DNA from 2 places in the Janibacter zhangyanbonis genome. Region 1 is predicted to be linked to the other one. Evidence: riboswitches for the same ligand, from Rfam matches in the RefSeq annotation. Region 1 holds a riboswitch; the other holds the start of a gene.
The links. A riboswitch is a leader RNA that binds a small molecule or an ion and turns the genes downstream of it on or off. The one in region 1 is predicted to bind S-adenosylmethionine.
Positions count from the first base shown of each region.

Region 2: linked by a shared signal. The riboswitch ahead of ACQBJO_RS10810 (aminotransferase class V-fold PLP-dependent enzyme) and the one ahead of metX (homoserine O-acetyltransferase MetX) in region 1 are both predicted to bind S-adenosylmethionine.

Region 1 is NZ_CP191481.1:1,292,314-1,299,981, forward strand. It holds gene ACQBJO_RS06340 (alanine/glycine:cation symporter family protein) at 1-1,250, shown strand, start outside; gene ACQBJO_RS06345 (YkvA family protein) at 1,308-1,694, shown strand; gene ACQBJO_RS06350 (DUF4192 domain-containing protein) at 1,781-2,863, shown strand; SAM riboswitch class IV at 2,881-2,991, shown strand; gene metX (homoserine O-acetyltransferase MetX) at 3,007-4,137, shown strand; gene ACQBJO_RS06360 (universal stress protein) at 4,235-4,633, shown strand; gene ACQBJO_RS06365 (RNA polymerase sigma factor) at 4,784-6,346, shown strand; gene ACQBJO_RS06370 (transglutaminaseTgpA domain-containing protein) at 6,347-7,668, opposite strand, start outside.
Region 2 is NZ_CP191481.1:2,216,819-2,224,486, reverse strand. It holds gene ACQBJO_RS10815 (ribonuclease J) at 1-565, shown strand, start outside; gene ACQBJO_RS10810 (aminotransferase class V-fold PLP-dependent enzyme) at 715-1,932, opposite strand; SAM riboswitch class IV at 1,975-2,090, opposite strand; gene ACQBJO_RS10805 (prepilin peptidase) at 2,163-2,807, opposite strand; gene ACQBJO_RS10800 (DNA translocase FtsK) at 2,894-5,722, shown strand; gene ACQBJO_RS10795 (TlpA family protein disulfide reductase) at 5,706-6,761, opposite strand; gene ACQBJO_RS10790 (ion channel) at 6,784-7,488, shown strand; gene rimO (30S ribosomal protein S12 methylthiotransferase RimO) at 7,540-7,668, shown strand, end outside.

The DNA of each region.
Region 1 (7,668 bases):
CGGTCGCCCTCCTCGGGGCCGCGACCTCCTTCGTCGAGTGCACGCTCGGGCAGATCTACAAGGAGAAGGACCCGGACACCGGTGAGTACCGCGGTGGTCCGGCCTACTACTTCGAGAAGGCCTACGCCCACAAGGCCAAGACCTTCTCGCTCGTCTACGCGATCGTCTTCGCCGTCGTCACCGTCTTCGCGATGAGCTTCTTCCTGCCGGGTGTGCAGGCCAACGGCATGTCCTCGGCCATCGAGTCCGCGTGGGGCGTGCCGACCTGGGCGACCGCCATCGGCGTGGTCATCGGCCTGGCCTTCATCGTCATCGGTGGCGTCAAGCGCATCGCGACCTTCGCGGCGTTCGTCGTGCCGCCGATGGCGATCCTCTACATCCTCTTCGCGCTCGTCGTCTTCTTCGTCAACGTCGACCAGATCGGCCACGTCTTCGGCGAGATCTTCTCCGGTGCCTTCGGCGGGCACGCCGTCTACGGCGCCATCGTCGGCCAGGCCGTCAAGTGGGGTGTCCAGCGCGGCATCTACTCCAACGAGGCCGGCCAGGGCACCGGCCCGCACCACGCCGCCGCGGCCGAGGTGTCGCACCCGGCGAAGCAGGGCTTCGTCCAGGCCTTCGCCGTCTACATCGACACCCTCTTCGTCTGCACGGCGACCGCCTTCATCATCATCTCGACGGACATGTACACCGTCTTCAAGGGCGAGACCTTCGGCGACGAGACCCTCTACGTCGGCGGGGTCGGCACCGACACCGAGCCCGGTCCGGGCTTCGTGCAGGCCGGCTTCGACACCCTCGCGCCCGGCTGGGGCTCGAGCTTCGTCGCGCTGGCCCTCGTCTTCTTCGCCTTCACGACAATGGTCGCCTACTACTACATGGCCGAGGTCAACCTCGCCTACCTCACCCGCAAGATCGGCAACGGCGTCGTGCGCCGCGGCATGATCCGTGCACTGCAGGCGCTGATCCTCGTCTCCGTCGCCTACGGCGCGACGACGACGGCCGGCTCCGCCTGGGGCCTGGGTGACATCGGCGTCGGCACGATGGCCTGGCTCAACATCCTCGGCATCCTCATGCTGCAGGGCCCGGCGCTCAAGGCGCTCAAGGACTTCCGCGCCCAGAAGAAGCAGGGTCTGGACCCGCAGTTCGACCCGCGCGACCACGGCATCGTGGGCGCGACCTTCTGGGAGGACCGCGCTGACGGGCTCGTCACACAGGGTGCCCCGGTGGAATCCCCGGCCGACGCGGGTCGTTGACCCCCGTGGAGCGCCCCCGACCCGGGAGCGCCCGAGCGTCAGGAGACCCCGATGGCCATGAGCCGCCGAGTCCGTAGTGCTGCCCACCTCGCGTCGGCCGTCCGGAGCGCCTCGCGCCCCGGCAGCCCCGGCATGATCGCGCGTCTGCGGGCCGTGCCGCGGATGATCCGCGCGGTCCGCTCCGGGGCCTACACCGGCCTGTCGTCCGCGCGCCTGGTCATGATGCTCGCCGGTGTCGGCTACGTCGTCTCGCCGATCGACATCGCGCCCGAGGGGCTGCTGCTGGCCTTCGGCCTGCTCGACGACGTCATGGTCGTCGGCTGGCTCGCCGCGACCCTGGTCAAGGAGACCGAGGACTTCATCGCGTGGGAGCAGGGCACGGCTTTCCAGCCGCAGCCCCAGCCCCAGCCGGGGACCGTGCGCTCGCACGTCGTGCCGGACTGATCCACAGCCTCGTGGCCGCTGCCGCGAGGATCCACAGGCGGCCCGCCCCTCGGTCGAGGGGGCGGGCCGCTCGGCATCGTCGGGGCATGACACCGACTGCCTCCCCCCGCGACCCCGCCGAGCTCGCCGTCCTCGTGCCCTACCAGCTCGGTTACCACCCGGGCCCCTCCCTCGTCCTCACGGCGCTGCACGGTCGTCGCGTGGGCATGGTCCAGCGGCTCGACCTCCTGCCCGATGCCGCGGCGTGCGAGCAGGTCGCGGCGCACTGCGTCGCCGTGCTGGCCCACAGCGGGGCGCAGGGTCTGGCCGTCACGGCCTTCGAGGAGGACGAAGGGGGGTCTCGCCCCCTGCGCACGGCGGTCACCTCAGCCGCCCTCGTCGCAGGTCTGCACGTGACACCGCACCTCGTCGTCCGCGAGGGCCGCACCTGGCCGGGCGGCCGCGAGCTGCCGCAGCCGCACGAGGTGCCGGCGGTCGCTCCCTTCGTCCTCGCCGGCGTGAGTCCCTGGCCGAGCCGGCAGGCGCTCGTCGACGGGGTGGTGCCGCCGACCGACGAGGTGAGGGCCGACCGGGTCGCTGCCGCGGCCGAGGGACTCGACCTCGCCCACGTCGACGAGGACGAGCTGGTCGACGTCTGGGCCCGGGTCCTCGACCCGCGCCGCACCGCGGAGCCGGTGGCGGTGCTCACCGACGCCGAGCTCGCCTTGCTCGCGATCTCGCTGCTCGACATCCCGTGGCGCGACGGGCTGCTCGCCATGCTCGCCCCCGGCTTCTTCGACCTCGACGCGCTGCCGCCGCACATCGCCACGCTCGTCATCGACGCAGCGGGGGACTGCCCGTGGGTCGACCTGTGGGAGGAGGGCGACGAGTGGCCGCGGCCGCAGGAGTGGCCCGAGGAGGTGCTGCTCGTGCGCGAGCGCCTCGTCGAGGTGGGCCGTCTGCTGCCGCCGCCCCTGACGGCGGCGGTGCACGTCGCGGTCGCGCAGCTGGCCTGGTGGGCGGGCGACGGCACGATCGCCGGCATCTGCCTCGAGCGGGCTCTCGAGGTCGACCCCGACCACCGGCTCGCCGACCTGATGTCGCGGCTGCTCGTCACCGGCGCGCACCCGTGGAGCGACGCGGTGGCGGGTCCGCACGACGGACGCGGCTCGATCCCGCGCGCCTCATGACGTTAGAGTTGGCGGCAGGTCATGAGTGCCAGCGCAAAGCCCCGGCTTGCTGGCCGGCAACCCTCCTCGCGACGGGGTGCCCCGGGTGATGACCTGGCCGCGTCGAGGCGATGTGGCAAGGCGAGACACTTCGGGAGCACTCCGTGAGCGTGACCACCACACCCCCCACGAGCACAGCGTCGTGGCGCGACGGTGACGAGCCGGGCGACCGGCACTTCCACTCCGTGGGCCACCTGCGGCTCGAGTCCGGCGAGTCCCTGCCCGACGTCGTGCTCGCCTACGAGACGTGGGGGCGGCTGAGCCCCGAGCGGGACAATGCGGTGCTCGTCGAGCACGCGCTGACCGGTGACAGCCACGTCGTCGGTGACGCCGGTCCCGGTCACCCCACGGCGGGCTGGTGGCCCGGGCTCATCGGTGAGGGTGCGCCCCTCGACGACTCCTACTTCGTCGTCGCGGTCAACGTCCTCGGTGGCTGCCAGGGCAGCACCGGGCCCGCCAGCACCGCGCCCGACGGGCGGCCCTGGGGCAGCCGGTTTCCCCGACTGACGATCCGCGACCAGGTCGCCGCCGAGGCGCGCCTGGCCGACGCGCTCGGCATCGAGCGCTGGCACACCGTCATCGGCGGGTCGATGGGTGGCATGCGGACCCTCGAGTGGGTCGCGAGCCACCCCGACCGGGTCGGCACGGCGATCGCGCTCGCGACCGGTGCCCGGGCGACCGCCGAGCAGATCGGCTGGTGCCAGGCGCAGATCCTCGCCATCCGCAACGACCCGTGGTTCGCCGGGGGCGACTACTACGACCACCCGCAGGGACCGGAGAGCGGCCTGGCCATCGCCCGCCGCATCGCGCACATCACCTACCGCAGCGAGCTCGAGCTGCACGAGCGCTTCGGCCGCGAGGAGCAGGACGAGCCGGCGGGGGAGTCGGGGCGCCCGCGCTACACCGTCGAGAGCTATCTCGACCACCACGGGGGCAAGCTCGCGCGTCGCTTCGACGCCAACTCCTATGCGGTGCTCTCCGAGGCGATGAACTCCCACGACATCGGTCGTGGACGCGGCGGGCTCGAGGCGGCCCTCGCCCCCTTCGCCGGTCGTCTCGTCGTCGCGCCCGTCGACTCCGACCGGCTCTACCCGCCCCGGCTCTCGAGCGAGATCGCCGCGGCGCGGCCCGGCACCCGGCTGCGCACGATCCACTCGGCGGTGGGTCACGACGGCTTCCTCACCGAGGTCGACCAGGTCGGCGAGCTGCTCCACGAGACCCTGCGCGACGCCTGACTCGTCGACACCCCGGCGGGGAGTGAGACAGGTCACGGGACCGCGGTGTAGCGTCTGGCCCAGGTTGTCCACCTGAGCGAGCTGACGAGGAGCACCGATGACGATCGTCGTGGGATACGTGTCCACCAAGGAAGGCGAAGCCGCCCTGGAGCGGGCCTTCGAGGAGTGCCGCCTGCGCAATGACAAGCTCGTCGTCATCCACTCCGACCGCGGCGGTGTCGGCCTGAGCGGTGACACCGCGCGCAAGCACGAGGACGACCTCGCGCAGGTGCGGGCCCGCATGGACGAGGCCGGGGTCGACGGCGAGGTCCGTGGGCTCGTGCGCGGCAAGGAGCCGGCCGAGGACCTCATCGTCGTGGCCGAGGAGACCGGCGCCGAGCTGATCATCATCGGCCTGCGTCGTCGCACCCCCGTCGGCAAGCTGATCCTCGGCTCCAACGCCCAGCGTGTGCTGCTCGACGCGCCCTGCGACGTGCTGGCGGTCAAGGCCCGCTGACGGGCCGCTGCCACCCCTGGTGGCGGCATCTGCGCCGCCCGCGTTTTATAATGGTCACGAGCCCAGCGCACAGCGACCGGGCGAGTCGGGACCGCGGGGTGACGCCACCCCCTTCGTCCCGGCGGAATCCTCCGTGACGAAAGGTTGTTGGTGACTGCTGTGTCCCCACGGTCCGGCGAGACGCAGGGCTCCCTCCCCAAGGAGTTCTCGCACCCATCGTTGCAGGAGCTCGTCCTGAAGGGCCGCACGACCGGATCCATCACCAGCGACCAGCTGCAGGCAGCATTCAGCGAGGCGAAGATCAGCCCCACCCGGGGTCGGGTCGTCCTGCGTGCACTGGGCGACCAGGGAATCGAGGTACAGGTGCCAGAGTCCACCCCGGCGAAGAAGACCGCGAAGAAGGCTCCCGCCAAGAAGGCGGCGACCAAGACCGCGGCGACGAAGACGGCCACGAAGAAGACCGCGACCAAGAAGGCCGCCGCGCCCGCGAAGAAGGCTGCTCCGGCGAAGAAGGTCGCGGCCAAGAAGGCCGCGTCGACGGCGACGGCCGCTGCCGCCGCTGCGCCCGTGAAGCAGGCGGCGCCGGCCAAGCAGGCCGCCGCGAAGAAGGCCGCCGCCAAGAAGGCTGCGGCCAACCCCACGACGACGACGGCCGAGGAGCCGGCACCCGGCGAGGACGAGCTGCTCGTCGACGAGCCCGAGGCGAAGACCAAGCCCGAGACGGAGCAGGACGAGAAGTCCGGCTTCACGATCAGCAACGACGACGAGGACGACGCGCCCGCGCAGCAGGTCGTCACGGCCGGTGCCACCGCCGACCCGGTCAAGGACTACCTCAAGCAGATCGGCAAGGTCGCGCTCCTCAACGCCGAGCAGGAGGTCGAGCTCGCCAAGCGGATCGAGGCCGGCCTCTTCGCCGAGGAAAAGCTCGCCTCCGGCGAGAAGATCGACATGAAGTTCAAGCGCGAGCTGTGGTGGATCGCCCAGGACGGCAAGAACGCCAAGAACCACCTGCTCGAGGCCAACCTGCGACTCGTCGTCTCGCTGGCCAAGCGCTACACCGGTCGCGGCATGCTCTTCCTCGACCTCATCCAGGAGGGCAACCTCGGTCTGATCCGTGCGGTCGAGAAGTTCGACTACACGAAGGGCTACAAGTTCTCGACCTACGCCACGTGGTGGATCCGCCAGGCGATCACCCGCGCGATGGCCGACCAGGCGCGCACGATCCGCATCCCCGTGCACATGGTCGAGGTCATCAACAAGCTCGCTCGTGTGCAGCGCCAGATGCTCCAGGACCTGGGCCGCGAGCCCACGCCGGAGGAGCTGGCCAAGGAGCTCGACATGACCCCCGAGAAGGTCGTCGAGGTCCAGAAGTACGGTCGCGAGCCGATCTCGCTGCACACCCCGCTCGGCGAGGACGGCGACTCCGAGTTCGGTGACCTCATCGAGGACTCCGAGGCCGTCGTGCCGGCCGACGCGGTGAGCTTCACGCTCCTGCAGGAGCAGCTGCACTCGGTGCTCGACACCCTCAGCGAGCGCGAGGCCGGCGTGGTCTCGATGCGCTTCGGCCTGACCGACGGCCAGCCGAAGACGCTCGACGAGATCGGCAAGGTCTACGGCGTGACCCGTGAGCGGATCCGCCAGATCGAGTCCAAGACGATGAGCAAGCTCCGTCACCCGAGCCGCTCCCAGGTCCTGCGCGACTACCTCGACTGATCACCCCCGGCGGAGGAGGCGGCGCAGGATCGCGCGGCCGAGCGTCCGCCAGGCGTCGACCCCGTCCTGGGGCCACAGCACGGAGCGCAGCTGCATCGAGCGCTGGCGGCTCGCGCGCACCCGGTCGACGACCTGGCCGACCTCGCGGGAGATGTCCGGCAGGTCGGCGCCGGGCGGTGCGTAGCGCGCCCGCTCGAGCGTCGCGACGACGTGGTCGAGGTGCTCCTGGGGCTCGCCCTCGAGGTGCAGCCGTCGGGAGAGCCAGGCGCCCGTCTGGCGCGGCGTCGCCCCGACCGGAGGACGCAGCCCGAGGTCGTCGAGCTGGCTGACCAGCTCGTGCCACTCGCGCTCGACCCGCTCGGTGTCGTCGAGCGAACGGCGCCGATCCAGACGGCGCGCCACGAGCGCGGACACCGGCATGATCGCGAGGACCAGCCCGGCGCCGAGCAGCCACAGCAGCCAGGTCAGCCACGCGGGTCGTCCCTCGTCCTGCCCGGTCGCGGCCTCGGGGACGGCGACGTCCTCGGGACGATCGGCGGAGCTGGCCGAGCTGCTGCTCGCGTTGTCGGAGCTGGTCGAGGTCTCGCTGCCTGCGCTGGAATCGGTCGTGTCCACCGAGTAGCCCGGCGTCGAGGCCGCGCGCGAGCCGGGCGTCGGCTCGAAGCGCGTCCAGCCGACGCCCTCGAAGTAGAGCTCCGGCCACGCGTGCGCGTCGCTCACCCGCACCACCCGCTCCTCGCCGGTCGACAGCGACCCGGGGAGGAAGCCCACGGCGACGCGCGCCGGGATGCCGCGGGCGCGGGCCATGAGGGTCATCGTCACGGCGAACTGCTGGCAGTAGCCGGTCTTGGTGTCGAGGAAGGAGACGATCGGGTCGCGGCCCTGCGCGTCGGGCAGCTCGAGGCTGTAGGTGAACTCGCTGCCGCGCAGGTACTCCTGGATCGCCTGCGCGGTGGCGAGCGGGGTCGCGTCCTGGGGGACGACCTCGTCGACGAGCTCGCTGATCTCCGTCGAGGAGCCGGGGTCGAGGGTGAGGTAGGAGTCGTCGGCCGCGCTCGGGTCGACGGGCAGCGCGGTCTCCAGGTCGAAGTCGTCCTCCTCGGGCGTCAGCTCGGTGAAGGTCGCCGAGTAGGTCCCGGGCGTCTGCTGGACGCGGGCGGTGCCGTCCTGGCCGAGGGCCCAGGCGATGCCCCCGGTGTCGACGGAGCTGACGAGCGAAGGGAGCGGCAGCTGCGGTGCCGCGACGCCGTTGGACTGCACGACGATCGTCCGCCGCTCGGCGGGGATGTTGCCCGGGATGCGCAGCGTCGGGTCGACCGGGG
Region 2 (7,668 bases), 920 kb from region 1:
CTCGGGTCACGCCAGCGCCGGCGAGCTGCTCTACTGCTACAACATCGTCAAGCCGCGCAATGTCATGCCGGTCCACGGCGAGTGGCGCCACCTCGTGGCCAATGCCGACCTGGCGATCGCGACCGGTGTCGACCCCGACCACGTCGTCCTCGCCGAGGACGGGGTCGTCGTCGACCTCGTCGACGGCCGTGCCCGGATCGCCGGCGCCGTGCCCTGCGGCTACGTCTACGTCGACGGCTCGAGCGTCGGCGGGACGACCGAGGAGCTGCTCAAGGACCGCCGCATCCTGCGCGACGAGGGCTTCATCTCCGTCATGGTCGTCGTCGACTCCTCGACCGGCAAGGTCGTCGCCGGGCCGGAGATCACCGCCCGCGGCTTCGCCGAGGACGACGAGATCTTCACCCAGGTCAAGCCCAAGATCATCGCCGCGCTCGACGAGGCGGCTCGCAAGGGCACGACCGACACCCACCAGCTGCAGCAGGTCGTGCGCCGCGCCGTCGGCGGCTGGGTCGGCGGCAAGATCCGCCGCCGCCCGATGATCATCCCCGTCGTCGTCGAGGCCTGAGGCCTGCCGGTCCTCACACGCCCCCCGATTTCCGGGTCACCCGAGAAACTGCCCCTTGGCAAGGGTTTCAAACCCTTGCCAAGGGGCAGTTTCTCTTGTTGGGCCGAAGGGGGCCTGCCGGGTCCCCCCTTCGCCCCACCCGAGGAGGGTCAGAGCGAGCGCAGTGCGCCGAGGAGCCGGTCGATGTGCTCGGGCGTCGTGCCCAGGCCGGCGCTGATCCGGACGGCGGTCTCGTGCTCGGTCTCCGAGAGGAGGTCGTCGACGAGCAGGTGCGCGCAGAACTTGCCGTCGCGCACCCCGATGCCGTGGTCGTCGCCGAGGATGCGCGCGACCTCGCTGCTGTCGTGGCCGTCGACGGTGATCGTCGCGACCGGCGCGCCGTCGACGCCGCCGAAGAGGGTGTGCACGCGCACGCCGGGGATCTGCTGCAGGCCGGCGAGCAGGCGGATGCGCAGGGCCTGCTCGTGGTCGATGATCGCCGCCTCGTGCTCGGTGATGAGCTCGCAGGCGGTGGCCAGGGCGACGGCGCCCAGGACATTGGGGGAGCCGGCCTCGTGGCGCGCCGGGCCACAGGTCCACTCGGTCTCGTCGAGGCCGACGCGGGCGGTGGCCCCGCCGCCGGCGAGGTAGGGCTGCGCCTCGTCGAGCCAGTCGGCCCGCCCGACGAGCACGCCGGCGCCGAAGGGGGCGTAGACCTTGTGCCCGGAGAAGGCGACGTAGTCGACCCCGGTCGCGTCGATGTCGACCCGGCGGTGCGGCGCGACCTGGGCCGCGTCGAGCGCGAAGCGCGCGTCGTGCTCGTGCGCCAGGGCGGCGATCCGCTCGATCGGCCAGTGCTCGCCGGTGACGTTGGACGCGCCGGTCGCCACGACGAGGCGGTGCTCGGCCGGGTGGTTGCGCAGCGCCTGGTCGAGCAGGTCGAGCGCCTCGTCGTGGCTGTGCGGCACCGGCAGGCGCAGCACGTCGCCCCACGGCAGCAGCGCCGCGTGGTGCTCCGAGGCGAAGACGAAGACCTTGGTCCCAGCGGGCAGCGCCCGGGCCAGCAGGTTGAAGGAGTCGGTGGTGTTGCGGGTGAAGACGACGTGGTCGTCCTCGCGGGCGCCGACGAAGGCGGCGACGGCCTCGCGGGCCGCCTCGTAGCGCGAGCTCGTGACCCGGGAGGCGAAGCCCGCGCCGCGGTGCACGGACGAGTAGGTGACGGCCGCGGCGGCGACCTCGTCGACCACGGCGGCGAAGGCCGGGGTGGTCGCGCCGTGGTCGAGGTGGGCGTACTCGATGCTCGCGCCGTGCTCGTCGCGGTAGGCGAGGCCCGCGGAGACGAGCTGGGGCAGGGCGGTGGTCGTGCGGTGCAGGTCGGAGATGGTCATGACGGTGCTCCTGGTCCGTTGGGACCCGAGGTGTCGACCGCGAGTCCGCGCTTGCCGGGCGACGGTCTGTCGCCGGCCAGGTCGTCACCCGGAGCACCCCACCGCGGAAGGAGGGTTGCCGACCAGCTAGCCGGGGCTTGTCGCTGGTACTCGTGACCTTGGCTCAGACCATAACCGACCGACCGCGCCTGCTGTCGACCCTCCACGGGGCGCGTCTCGCCCCGTGGACATCAGGCCAGGGCGACGGCGAGCACGGCCCCGGCGACGAGATAGGGGCCGAAGGCGAGGTGGGTCGAGCGCTGCGCCCGGCGGGTGACGAGCAGCCCGGCGGCCACGAGACCGCCGATGACGAAGCCGAGCCAGACCCCCACGGCGAGCGTGCTCCAGCCCAGCCAGGCGAGCGTCGGCGCGATGGAGACCATGAGCTTGGCGTCGCCCATGCCGATGGACCTGCCGAAGAGGACGAAGGCGAGCAGCACCGTCCCGCCGCCCACGAGCAGCGCCGCCAGACTCGCGCGGGCGAGGGCGCCCCAGTCGCCGGTCGCGGCCGACGCGACGGTGAGCAGCACGGCCTGGACCGGCACGAGCGGCAGGGTGATCGCATTGGGCAGGCGGTGGACGTCGGCGTCGACGGCGGCGAGGACGAGGCCGGCGAGGGCCAGGGCGAGCGGCGCGAGCAGCACCGGCCAGGGGCGGTCGGCGAGCCCGCGCTCCACGACGAGCCCGACGAAGGGAGCGACTCCGGCGACCCAGAGGTGGCGGGGGAGGGGGCCCCCTTCGTCCGGCCGGCGGTAGCGACCGGTGCGCAGCCAGAGCCACCCGAGCACCCCGCAGGCGGCCGCGAGGAGCACGACGAGGAGGGTCCGGGAGTCCACGGGGCGAGGCTAACCGCTGCGATCCGTGGCCCGTGGTGCGCGTGTGACGCGTGTGTCGGGGGTGGCTTTCGCCTACCCTGCGAATCATGGCCACTCGTCCGTCGACCACCTCGCGCAGCAAGGGCGCCAGCTCCCGACCCAAGGGCTCCACCCGCCCGTCGGGTCGCAAGGCACCCGCCAAGAGCAGCGCGAAGGGGAGGACCTCCTCCCGCAAGCCCGCCTCCGGCGGCGGTCTGCCGCTGCCCATCGCGGCGGTGCAGCGCACCTGGATGGGGGTCGCTCACGCGACCGGCTCCGGCGTGCGCCGGATCGGCACGAGCGCCGGCCAGATCGAGCCGGAGCACCGTCGGGACGGCTGGGGCTTCCTCGCGATCGCCCTGGCCCTCGTCGTCGCCGTCCGCGAGTGGTGGGGCCTGAGCGGCCTCTTCGGCGACATCGTCCACGCGGTCGCGGCCGGCACCTTCGGCCGGGTCGCCTATGCGCTGCCGATCGTCCTGCTCCTGCTCGGCGTGCGCCTGCTGAGGTCGGCGAGCGAGCCGGCCGCGGACGCCAGGCTGGGCTTCGGCACCGTCATGCTGCTCTTCGCGGCGGCGGGCCTGACCCACATCGCCAAGGACATCCCGCAGCCGCCGGACGGCGCGGGACCGATGCGTGACGCCGGCGGCATCGTCGGCTTCCTCGCCTCCGACCCGCTGTCGACGGCGGTCACCGAGTGGCCGGCGACGATCCTGCTCGTCCTGCTCGGGCTCTTCGCCCTCCTGCTCCTCACCGGCACCCCGCTGCACGAGGTGCCGCAGCGACTGGCCTACGTGCGCGCCGCCTTCACCGGCGAGGTGCCCAGCCACGTCACCGCGGCCGACGTCGACGCCCGCCACGACGCGCCCAAGGCGGCGGTCAGCCGCGCCCGGCGCCGCCGCACCATCGACCCCGAGGACGAGCAGTCCGGCGAGCGCGACGGCGACACCGCCTACGACCAGGCCGCCGTCGTCCAGCCGGTCGGCAAGGGCCGCCGCAAGAAGCCGGCGGCACCCGTCGCGGCCGAGGAGACGGCCGAGACCCCGCAGGCCGAGGCCGGCGGCCCACGCCCGGGCGAGAAGCGCCCGACGAAGAACCCTGCCGTCGCGCCGATCGCGAGCGGCAAGACCGAGCTGCAGCCCCCGCCGACGACCCAGCTGCCGCAGCGGGTCGAGCAGCTGGCCCTCGCCGGCGACGTCACCTACACGCTGCCCGACAGCCAGTACCTCAAGCCCGGCGCGCCGCACAAGGAGCGCTCGGCGGCCAACGACAAGGTCGTCGAGGCGCTCACGGGTGTGCTCGACGAGTTCGGCATCGACGCCCAGGTCACCGGCTTCCACCGCGGCCCGACCGTCACCCGCTACGTCGTCGAGCTCGGCCCGGGCGTCAAGGTCGAGCGCGTCACGGCCCTGTCGAAGAACATCGCCTATGCCGTCGCCTCCGCCGACGTGCGCATCCTCAGCCCCATCCCCGGCAAGTCCGCCATCGGCATCGAGATCCCCAATGCCGACAAGGAGATGGTCTGCCTCGGCGACGTGCTGCGCTCCGACGTGGCCCGCAACAACGAGCACCCGATGGTCATGGGCGTCGGCAAGGACGTCGAGGGCGGCTACGTCATCGCCAACCTCGCGAAGATGCCGCACATCCTCGTCGCCGGCGCCACCGGCTCCGGCAAGTCGTCCTTCGTCAACTCGATGATCACCTCGATCCTCATGAGGGCGACGCCCGACGAGGTGCGCATGGTGCTCGTCGACCCCAAGCGGGTGGAGCTGACGGCCTACGAGGGCATCCCGCACCTCATCACGCCGATCATCACCAACGCCAAGAAGGCCGCCGAGGCCCTCCAGTGGGTCGTGCGCGAGATGGACATGCGCTACGACGACCTCGCGACCTTCGGCTACAAGCACGTCGACGACTACAACAAGGCTGTCAAGGCGGGCAAGGTCGAGCCGATCCCCGGCAGCGAGCGGGTCATCCAGCCCTATCCCTACCTCCTCGTCATCGTCGACGAGCTCGCCGACCTGATGATGGTCGCGCCCCGCGACGTCGAGGACTCGATCGTGCGCATCACCCAGCTCGCGCGCGCCGCCGGCATCCACCTCGTCCTGGCGACCCAGCGCCCGTCGGTCGACGTCGTGACCGGCCTGATCAAGGCCAACGTCCCCTCGCGCATGGCCTTCGCCACCTCGTCGCTCGCCGACTCGCGCGTCGTCCTCGACCAGCCCGGCGCGGAGAAGCTGCTCGGCCAGGGTGACGCCCTCTTCCTGCCGATGGGCAAGTCCAAGCCGATGCGAGTCCAGGGCGCCTGGGTCACCGAGTCGGAGATCGAGCACGTCGTCGGCCACGTCACCGGCCAGCTCAAGCCGACCTACCGCGAGGACGTCGCCCCCGAGACGCCCAAGAAGCAGATCGACGAGGACATCGGCGACGACCTCGACGTGCTGCTGCAGGCGACCGAGCTGGTCGTCACGACGCAGTTCGGCTCGACGTCGATGCTCCAGCGCAAGCTGCGCGTCGGCTTCGCCAAGGCCGGCCGGCTCATGGACCTGCTCGAGTCGCGCGGCGTCGTCGGCCCCTCCGAGGGCTCCAAGGCGCGCGACGTGCTCATCACGCCCGAGGACCTGCCGACGACCCTCGCCCTGATGAAGGGGGAGGAGCCCCCGGCTCCCGAGGGCGCCGCGCCCGCGGATGCCGAGGGAGACGACCTCGAGGGCGACACGACCCCGGTGGGCCAGCCCGCCGGGCAGGTCTCCACCGACACCGACGTCATCGACCTGCGCGAGGGCTCACCGGCCGCGTCGCAGGACCGCTACGCGGAGGACCCGATCGGCACCGAGGTCGTCGAGGAGTGGACCGAGGACGACGACGAGGACGCCTGGTCGCTCACCGACCGTCGGTGACCGTCTCGTCCGTGGCAGCGGGCTCGTCGCTGACGACACCCGCCTCGACGAGCTCGGCGCGCACGTCGTCGTAGAAGGCCTGCACGGCGGCCGTGCCCTCGACCGGGCCGCCGGCGAGCATGCCGTCGGCTCCGAGGAGGACCGCGCCGGGCGTCCCGACACGGAAGATGCGGGACGTGATGGCCGACGGGTCCTGCAGCACCCGGCCGGCGAGCGTCGGCTCGGCCGCGACGACGTCCTCGAGCGCGGTGTAGACGACCGCCCGCACCCGCACCGGACCGAGCCCCTCGTCCCACGCCTCGACCTCGTCGATGACGGGTCGGCACGAGCCGCACGTGGGGGAGACGAAGAGCAGGAGCACCGCGCCGCCGGCGGTGAGCTCGTGCATCGTCGTCTCGTGGCCCGACTCCTCGACGAGCGTGGCGAAGGGGATGGGCTGACGGGCGTAGTCCGCGTCCTCGTCGTCCTGCGCGCCGGCCACCTCGCCGGTGCCGATGACGCCGGAGGAGGTCACCCCCTTCGTCCCACCGAAGGTGACTACGACGACCGCGACGGTGAGCACGACCAGGCCCAGCCAGACCCAGGTCTGCGCCGAGGCGCCGAGCAGGCGGGCCGCGACCGAGGCATCGGCCGTCGCCGACCACACCCCGAGGGCGGCGACGACGACGAGCAGCACATTGCGCAGCGCGGTCCGGCGCGTCACCTCGCCCAGCCCGAGCCGGCCGAAGCAGCTGCACGTCACCGGGTGGTCGAAGCCGAGGGCCCGCACGACGACGGCGAGGTAGACGGCGAAGAGGACGAGCGCGACGACCGCCACGACGAGGGCGAAGGGAGGCGGCGTCACGATGATCGCCACCGCGAGGACGATCTCGGCCCACGGCAGCAGGGTGGGCGCGGGGGAGCCGGTGAGTGCCCGCGGCATCTGCAGCTCGCCGAAGGCGCTGCGCGTCTCCTCGGGGTGACGGACCTTGGCGATGCCGCTCACGACCAGCAGGAGGGCAGCGACGAGCGGGGGCAGCAGCAGCGGGGCGTCGAGCACAGCGCGAGTCTAGGGTTGCCCCATGACGAAGGCCTGGTACGAGCTCGACAGCCGCCCGACGGGAGTCCGCTACTGGGCGGCTGTCGTCCGCAAGCAGCCGTCGGCGATCCTCGTCGGCATCCAGCTCCTCGCGATCGTGCTGCTGCCGTGGGTGGAGTCGGAGAACTGGGGCCGCGCTGTCATCACCTCGCTGTCGCTCTTCGCGGTGACCTTCGGCATCTGGGTCGTGCGCTCGACCCCGGCGCTCACCTGGCTGGCGCTGGGCATGGGCTTCCCGGCCTTCGTGCTCGAGGTGTGGTCGGTCATCGACCGGAGCAACGTGCCGGTGACCTTCGCCGCGCACCTGATGCTGGCCGTCTTCTACATGTACGTCGCCTACGGCCTGGTGGCCTACATGTTCGCCGACACGTGGGTGACCAAGGACGAGCTCTTCGCGGTGGGGGCGGCCTTCACCGTCCTGCTCTTCGGCTTCACCTACCTCTTCGTCGCGATCCAGACGCTCGAGCCGGGGTCCTTCGACGGGCACACGGGCATCGGGCCGAAGTCCTTCCTCGAGCTGCTCTACTTCTCCGCGGCCAACCTCACGAGCGTCGGCCTGTCGGACATCGTGGCGATCCAGCCCCACGCCCGGGCCGCGACGATCATCGAGCAGCTGGGCGGGGTGCTCTACGTCGCCATGGTCATCTCGCGTCTCGTGGCCCTGACGGTCAGCCGCGCGCGCAGCTGAGCGATCGCGTCGTTTCGGTCGAGCCACTCCCGGCCGCCTAGAGTGGGGTCCATGTCCACCCCTGCCCGTAGCGTCGCCCTCGTCACCCTGGGGTGCACCCGCAACGACGTCGATTCCGAGGAGCTCGCCGGCCGCCTGTCCGCAGAGGGGTGGACCCTCGTCGACGACGCCGCCCAGGCC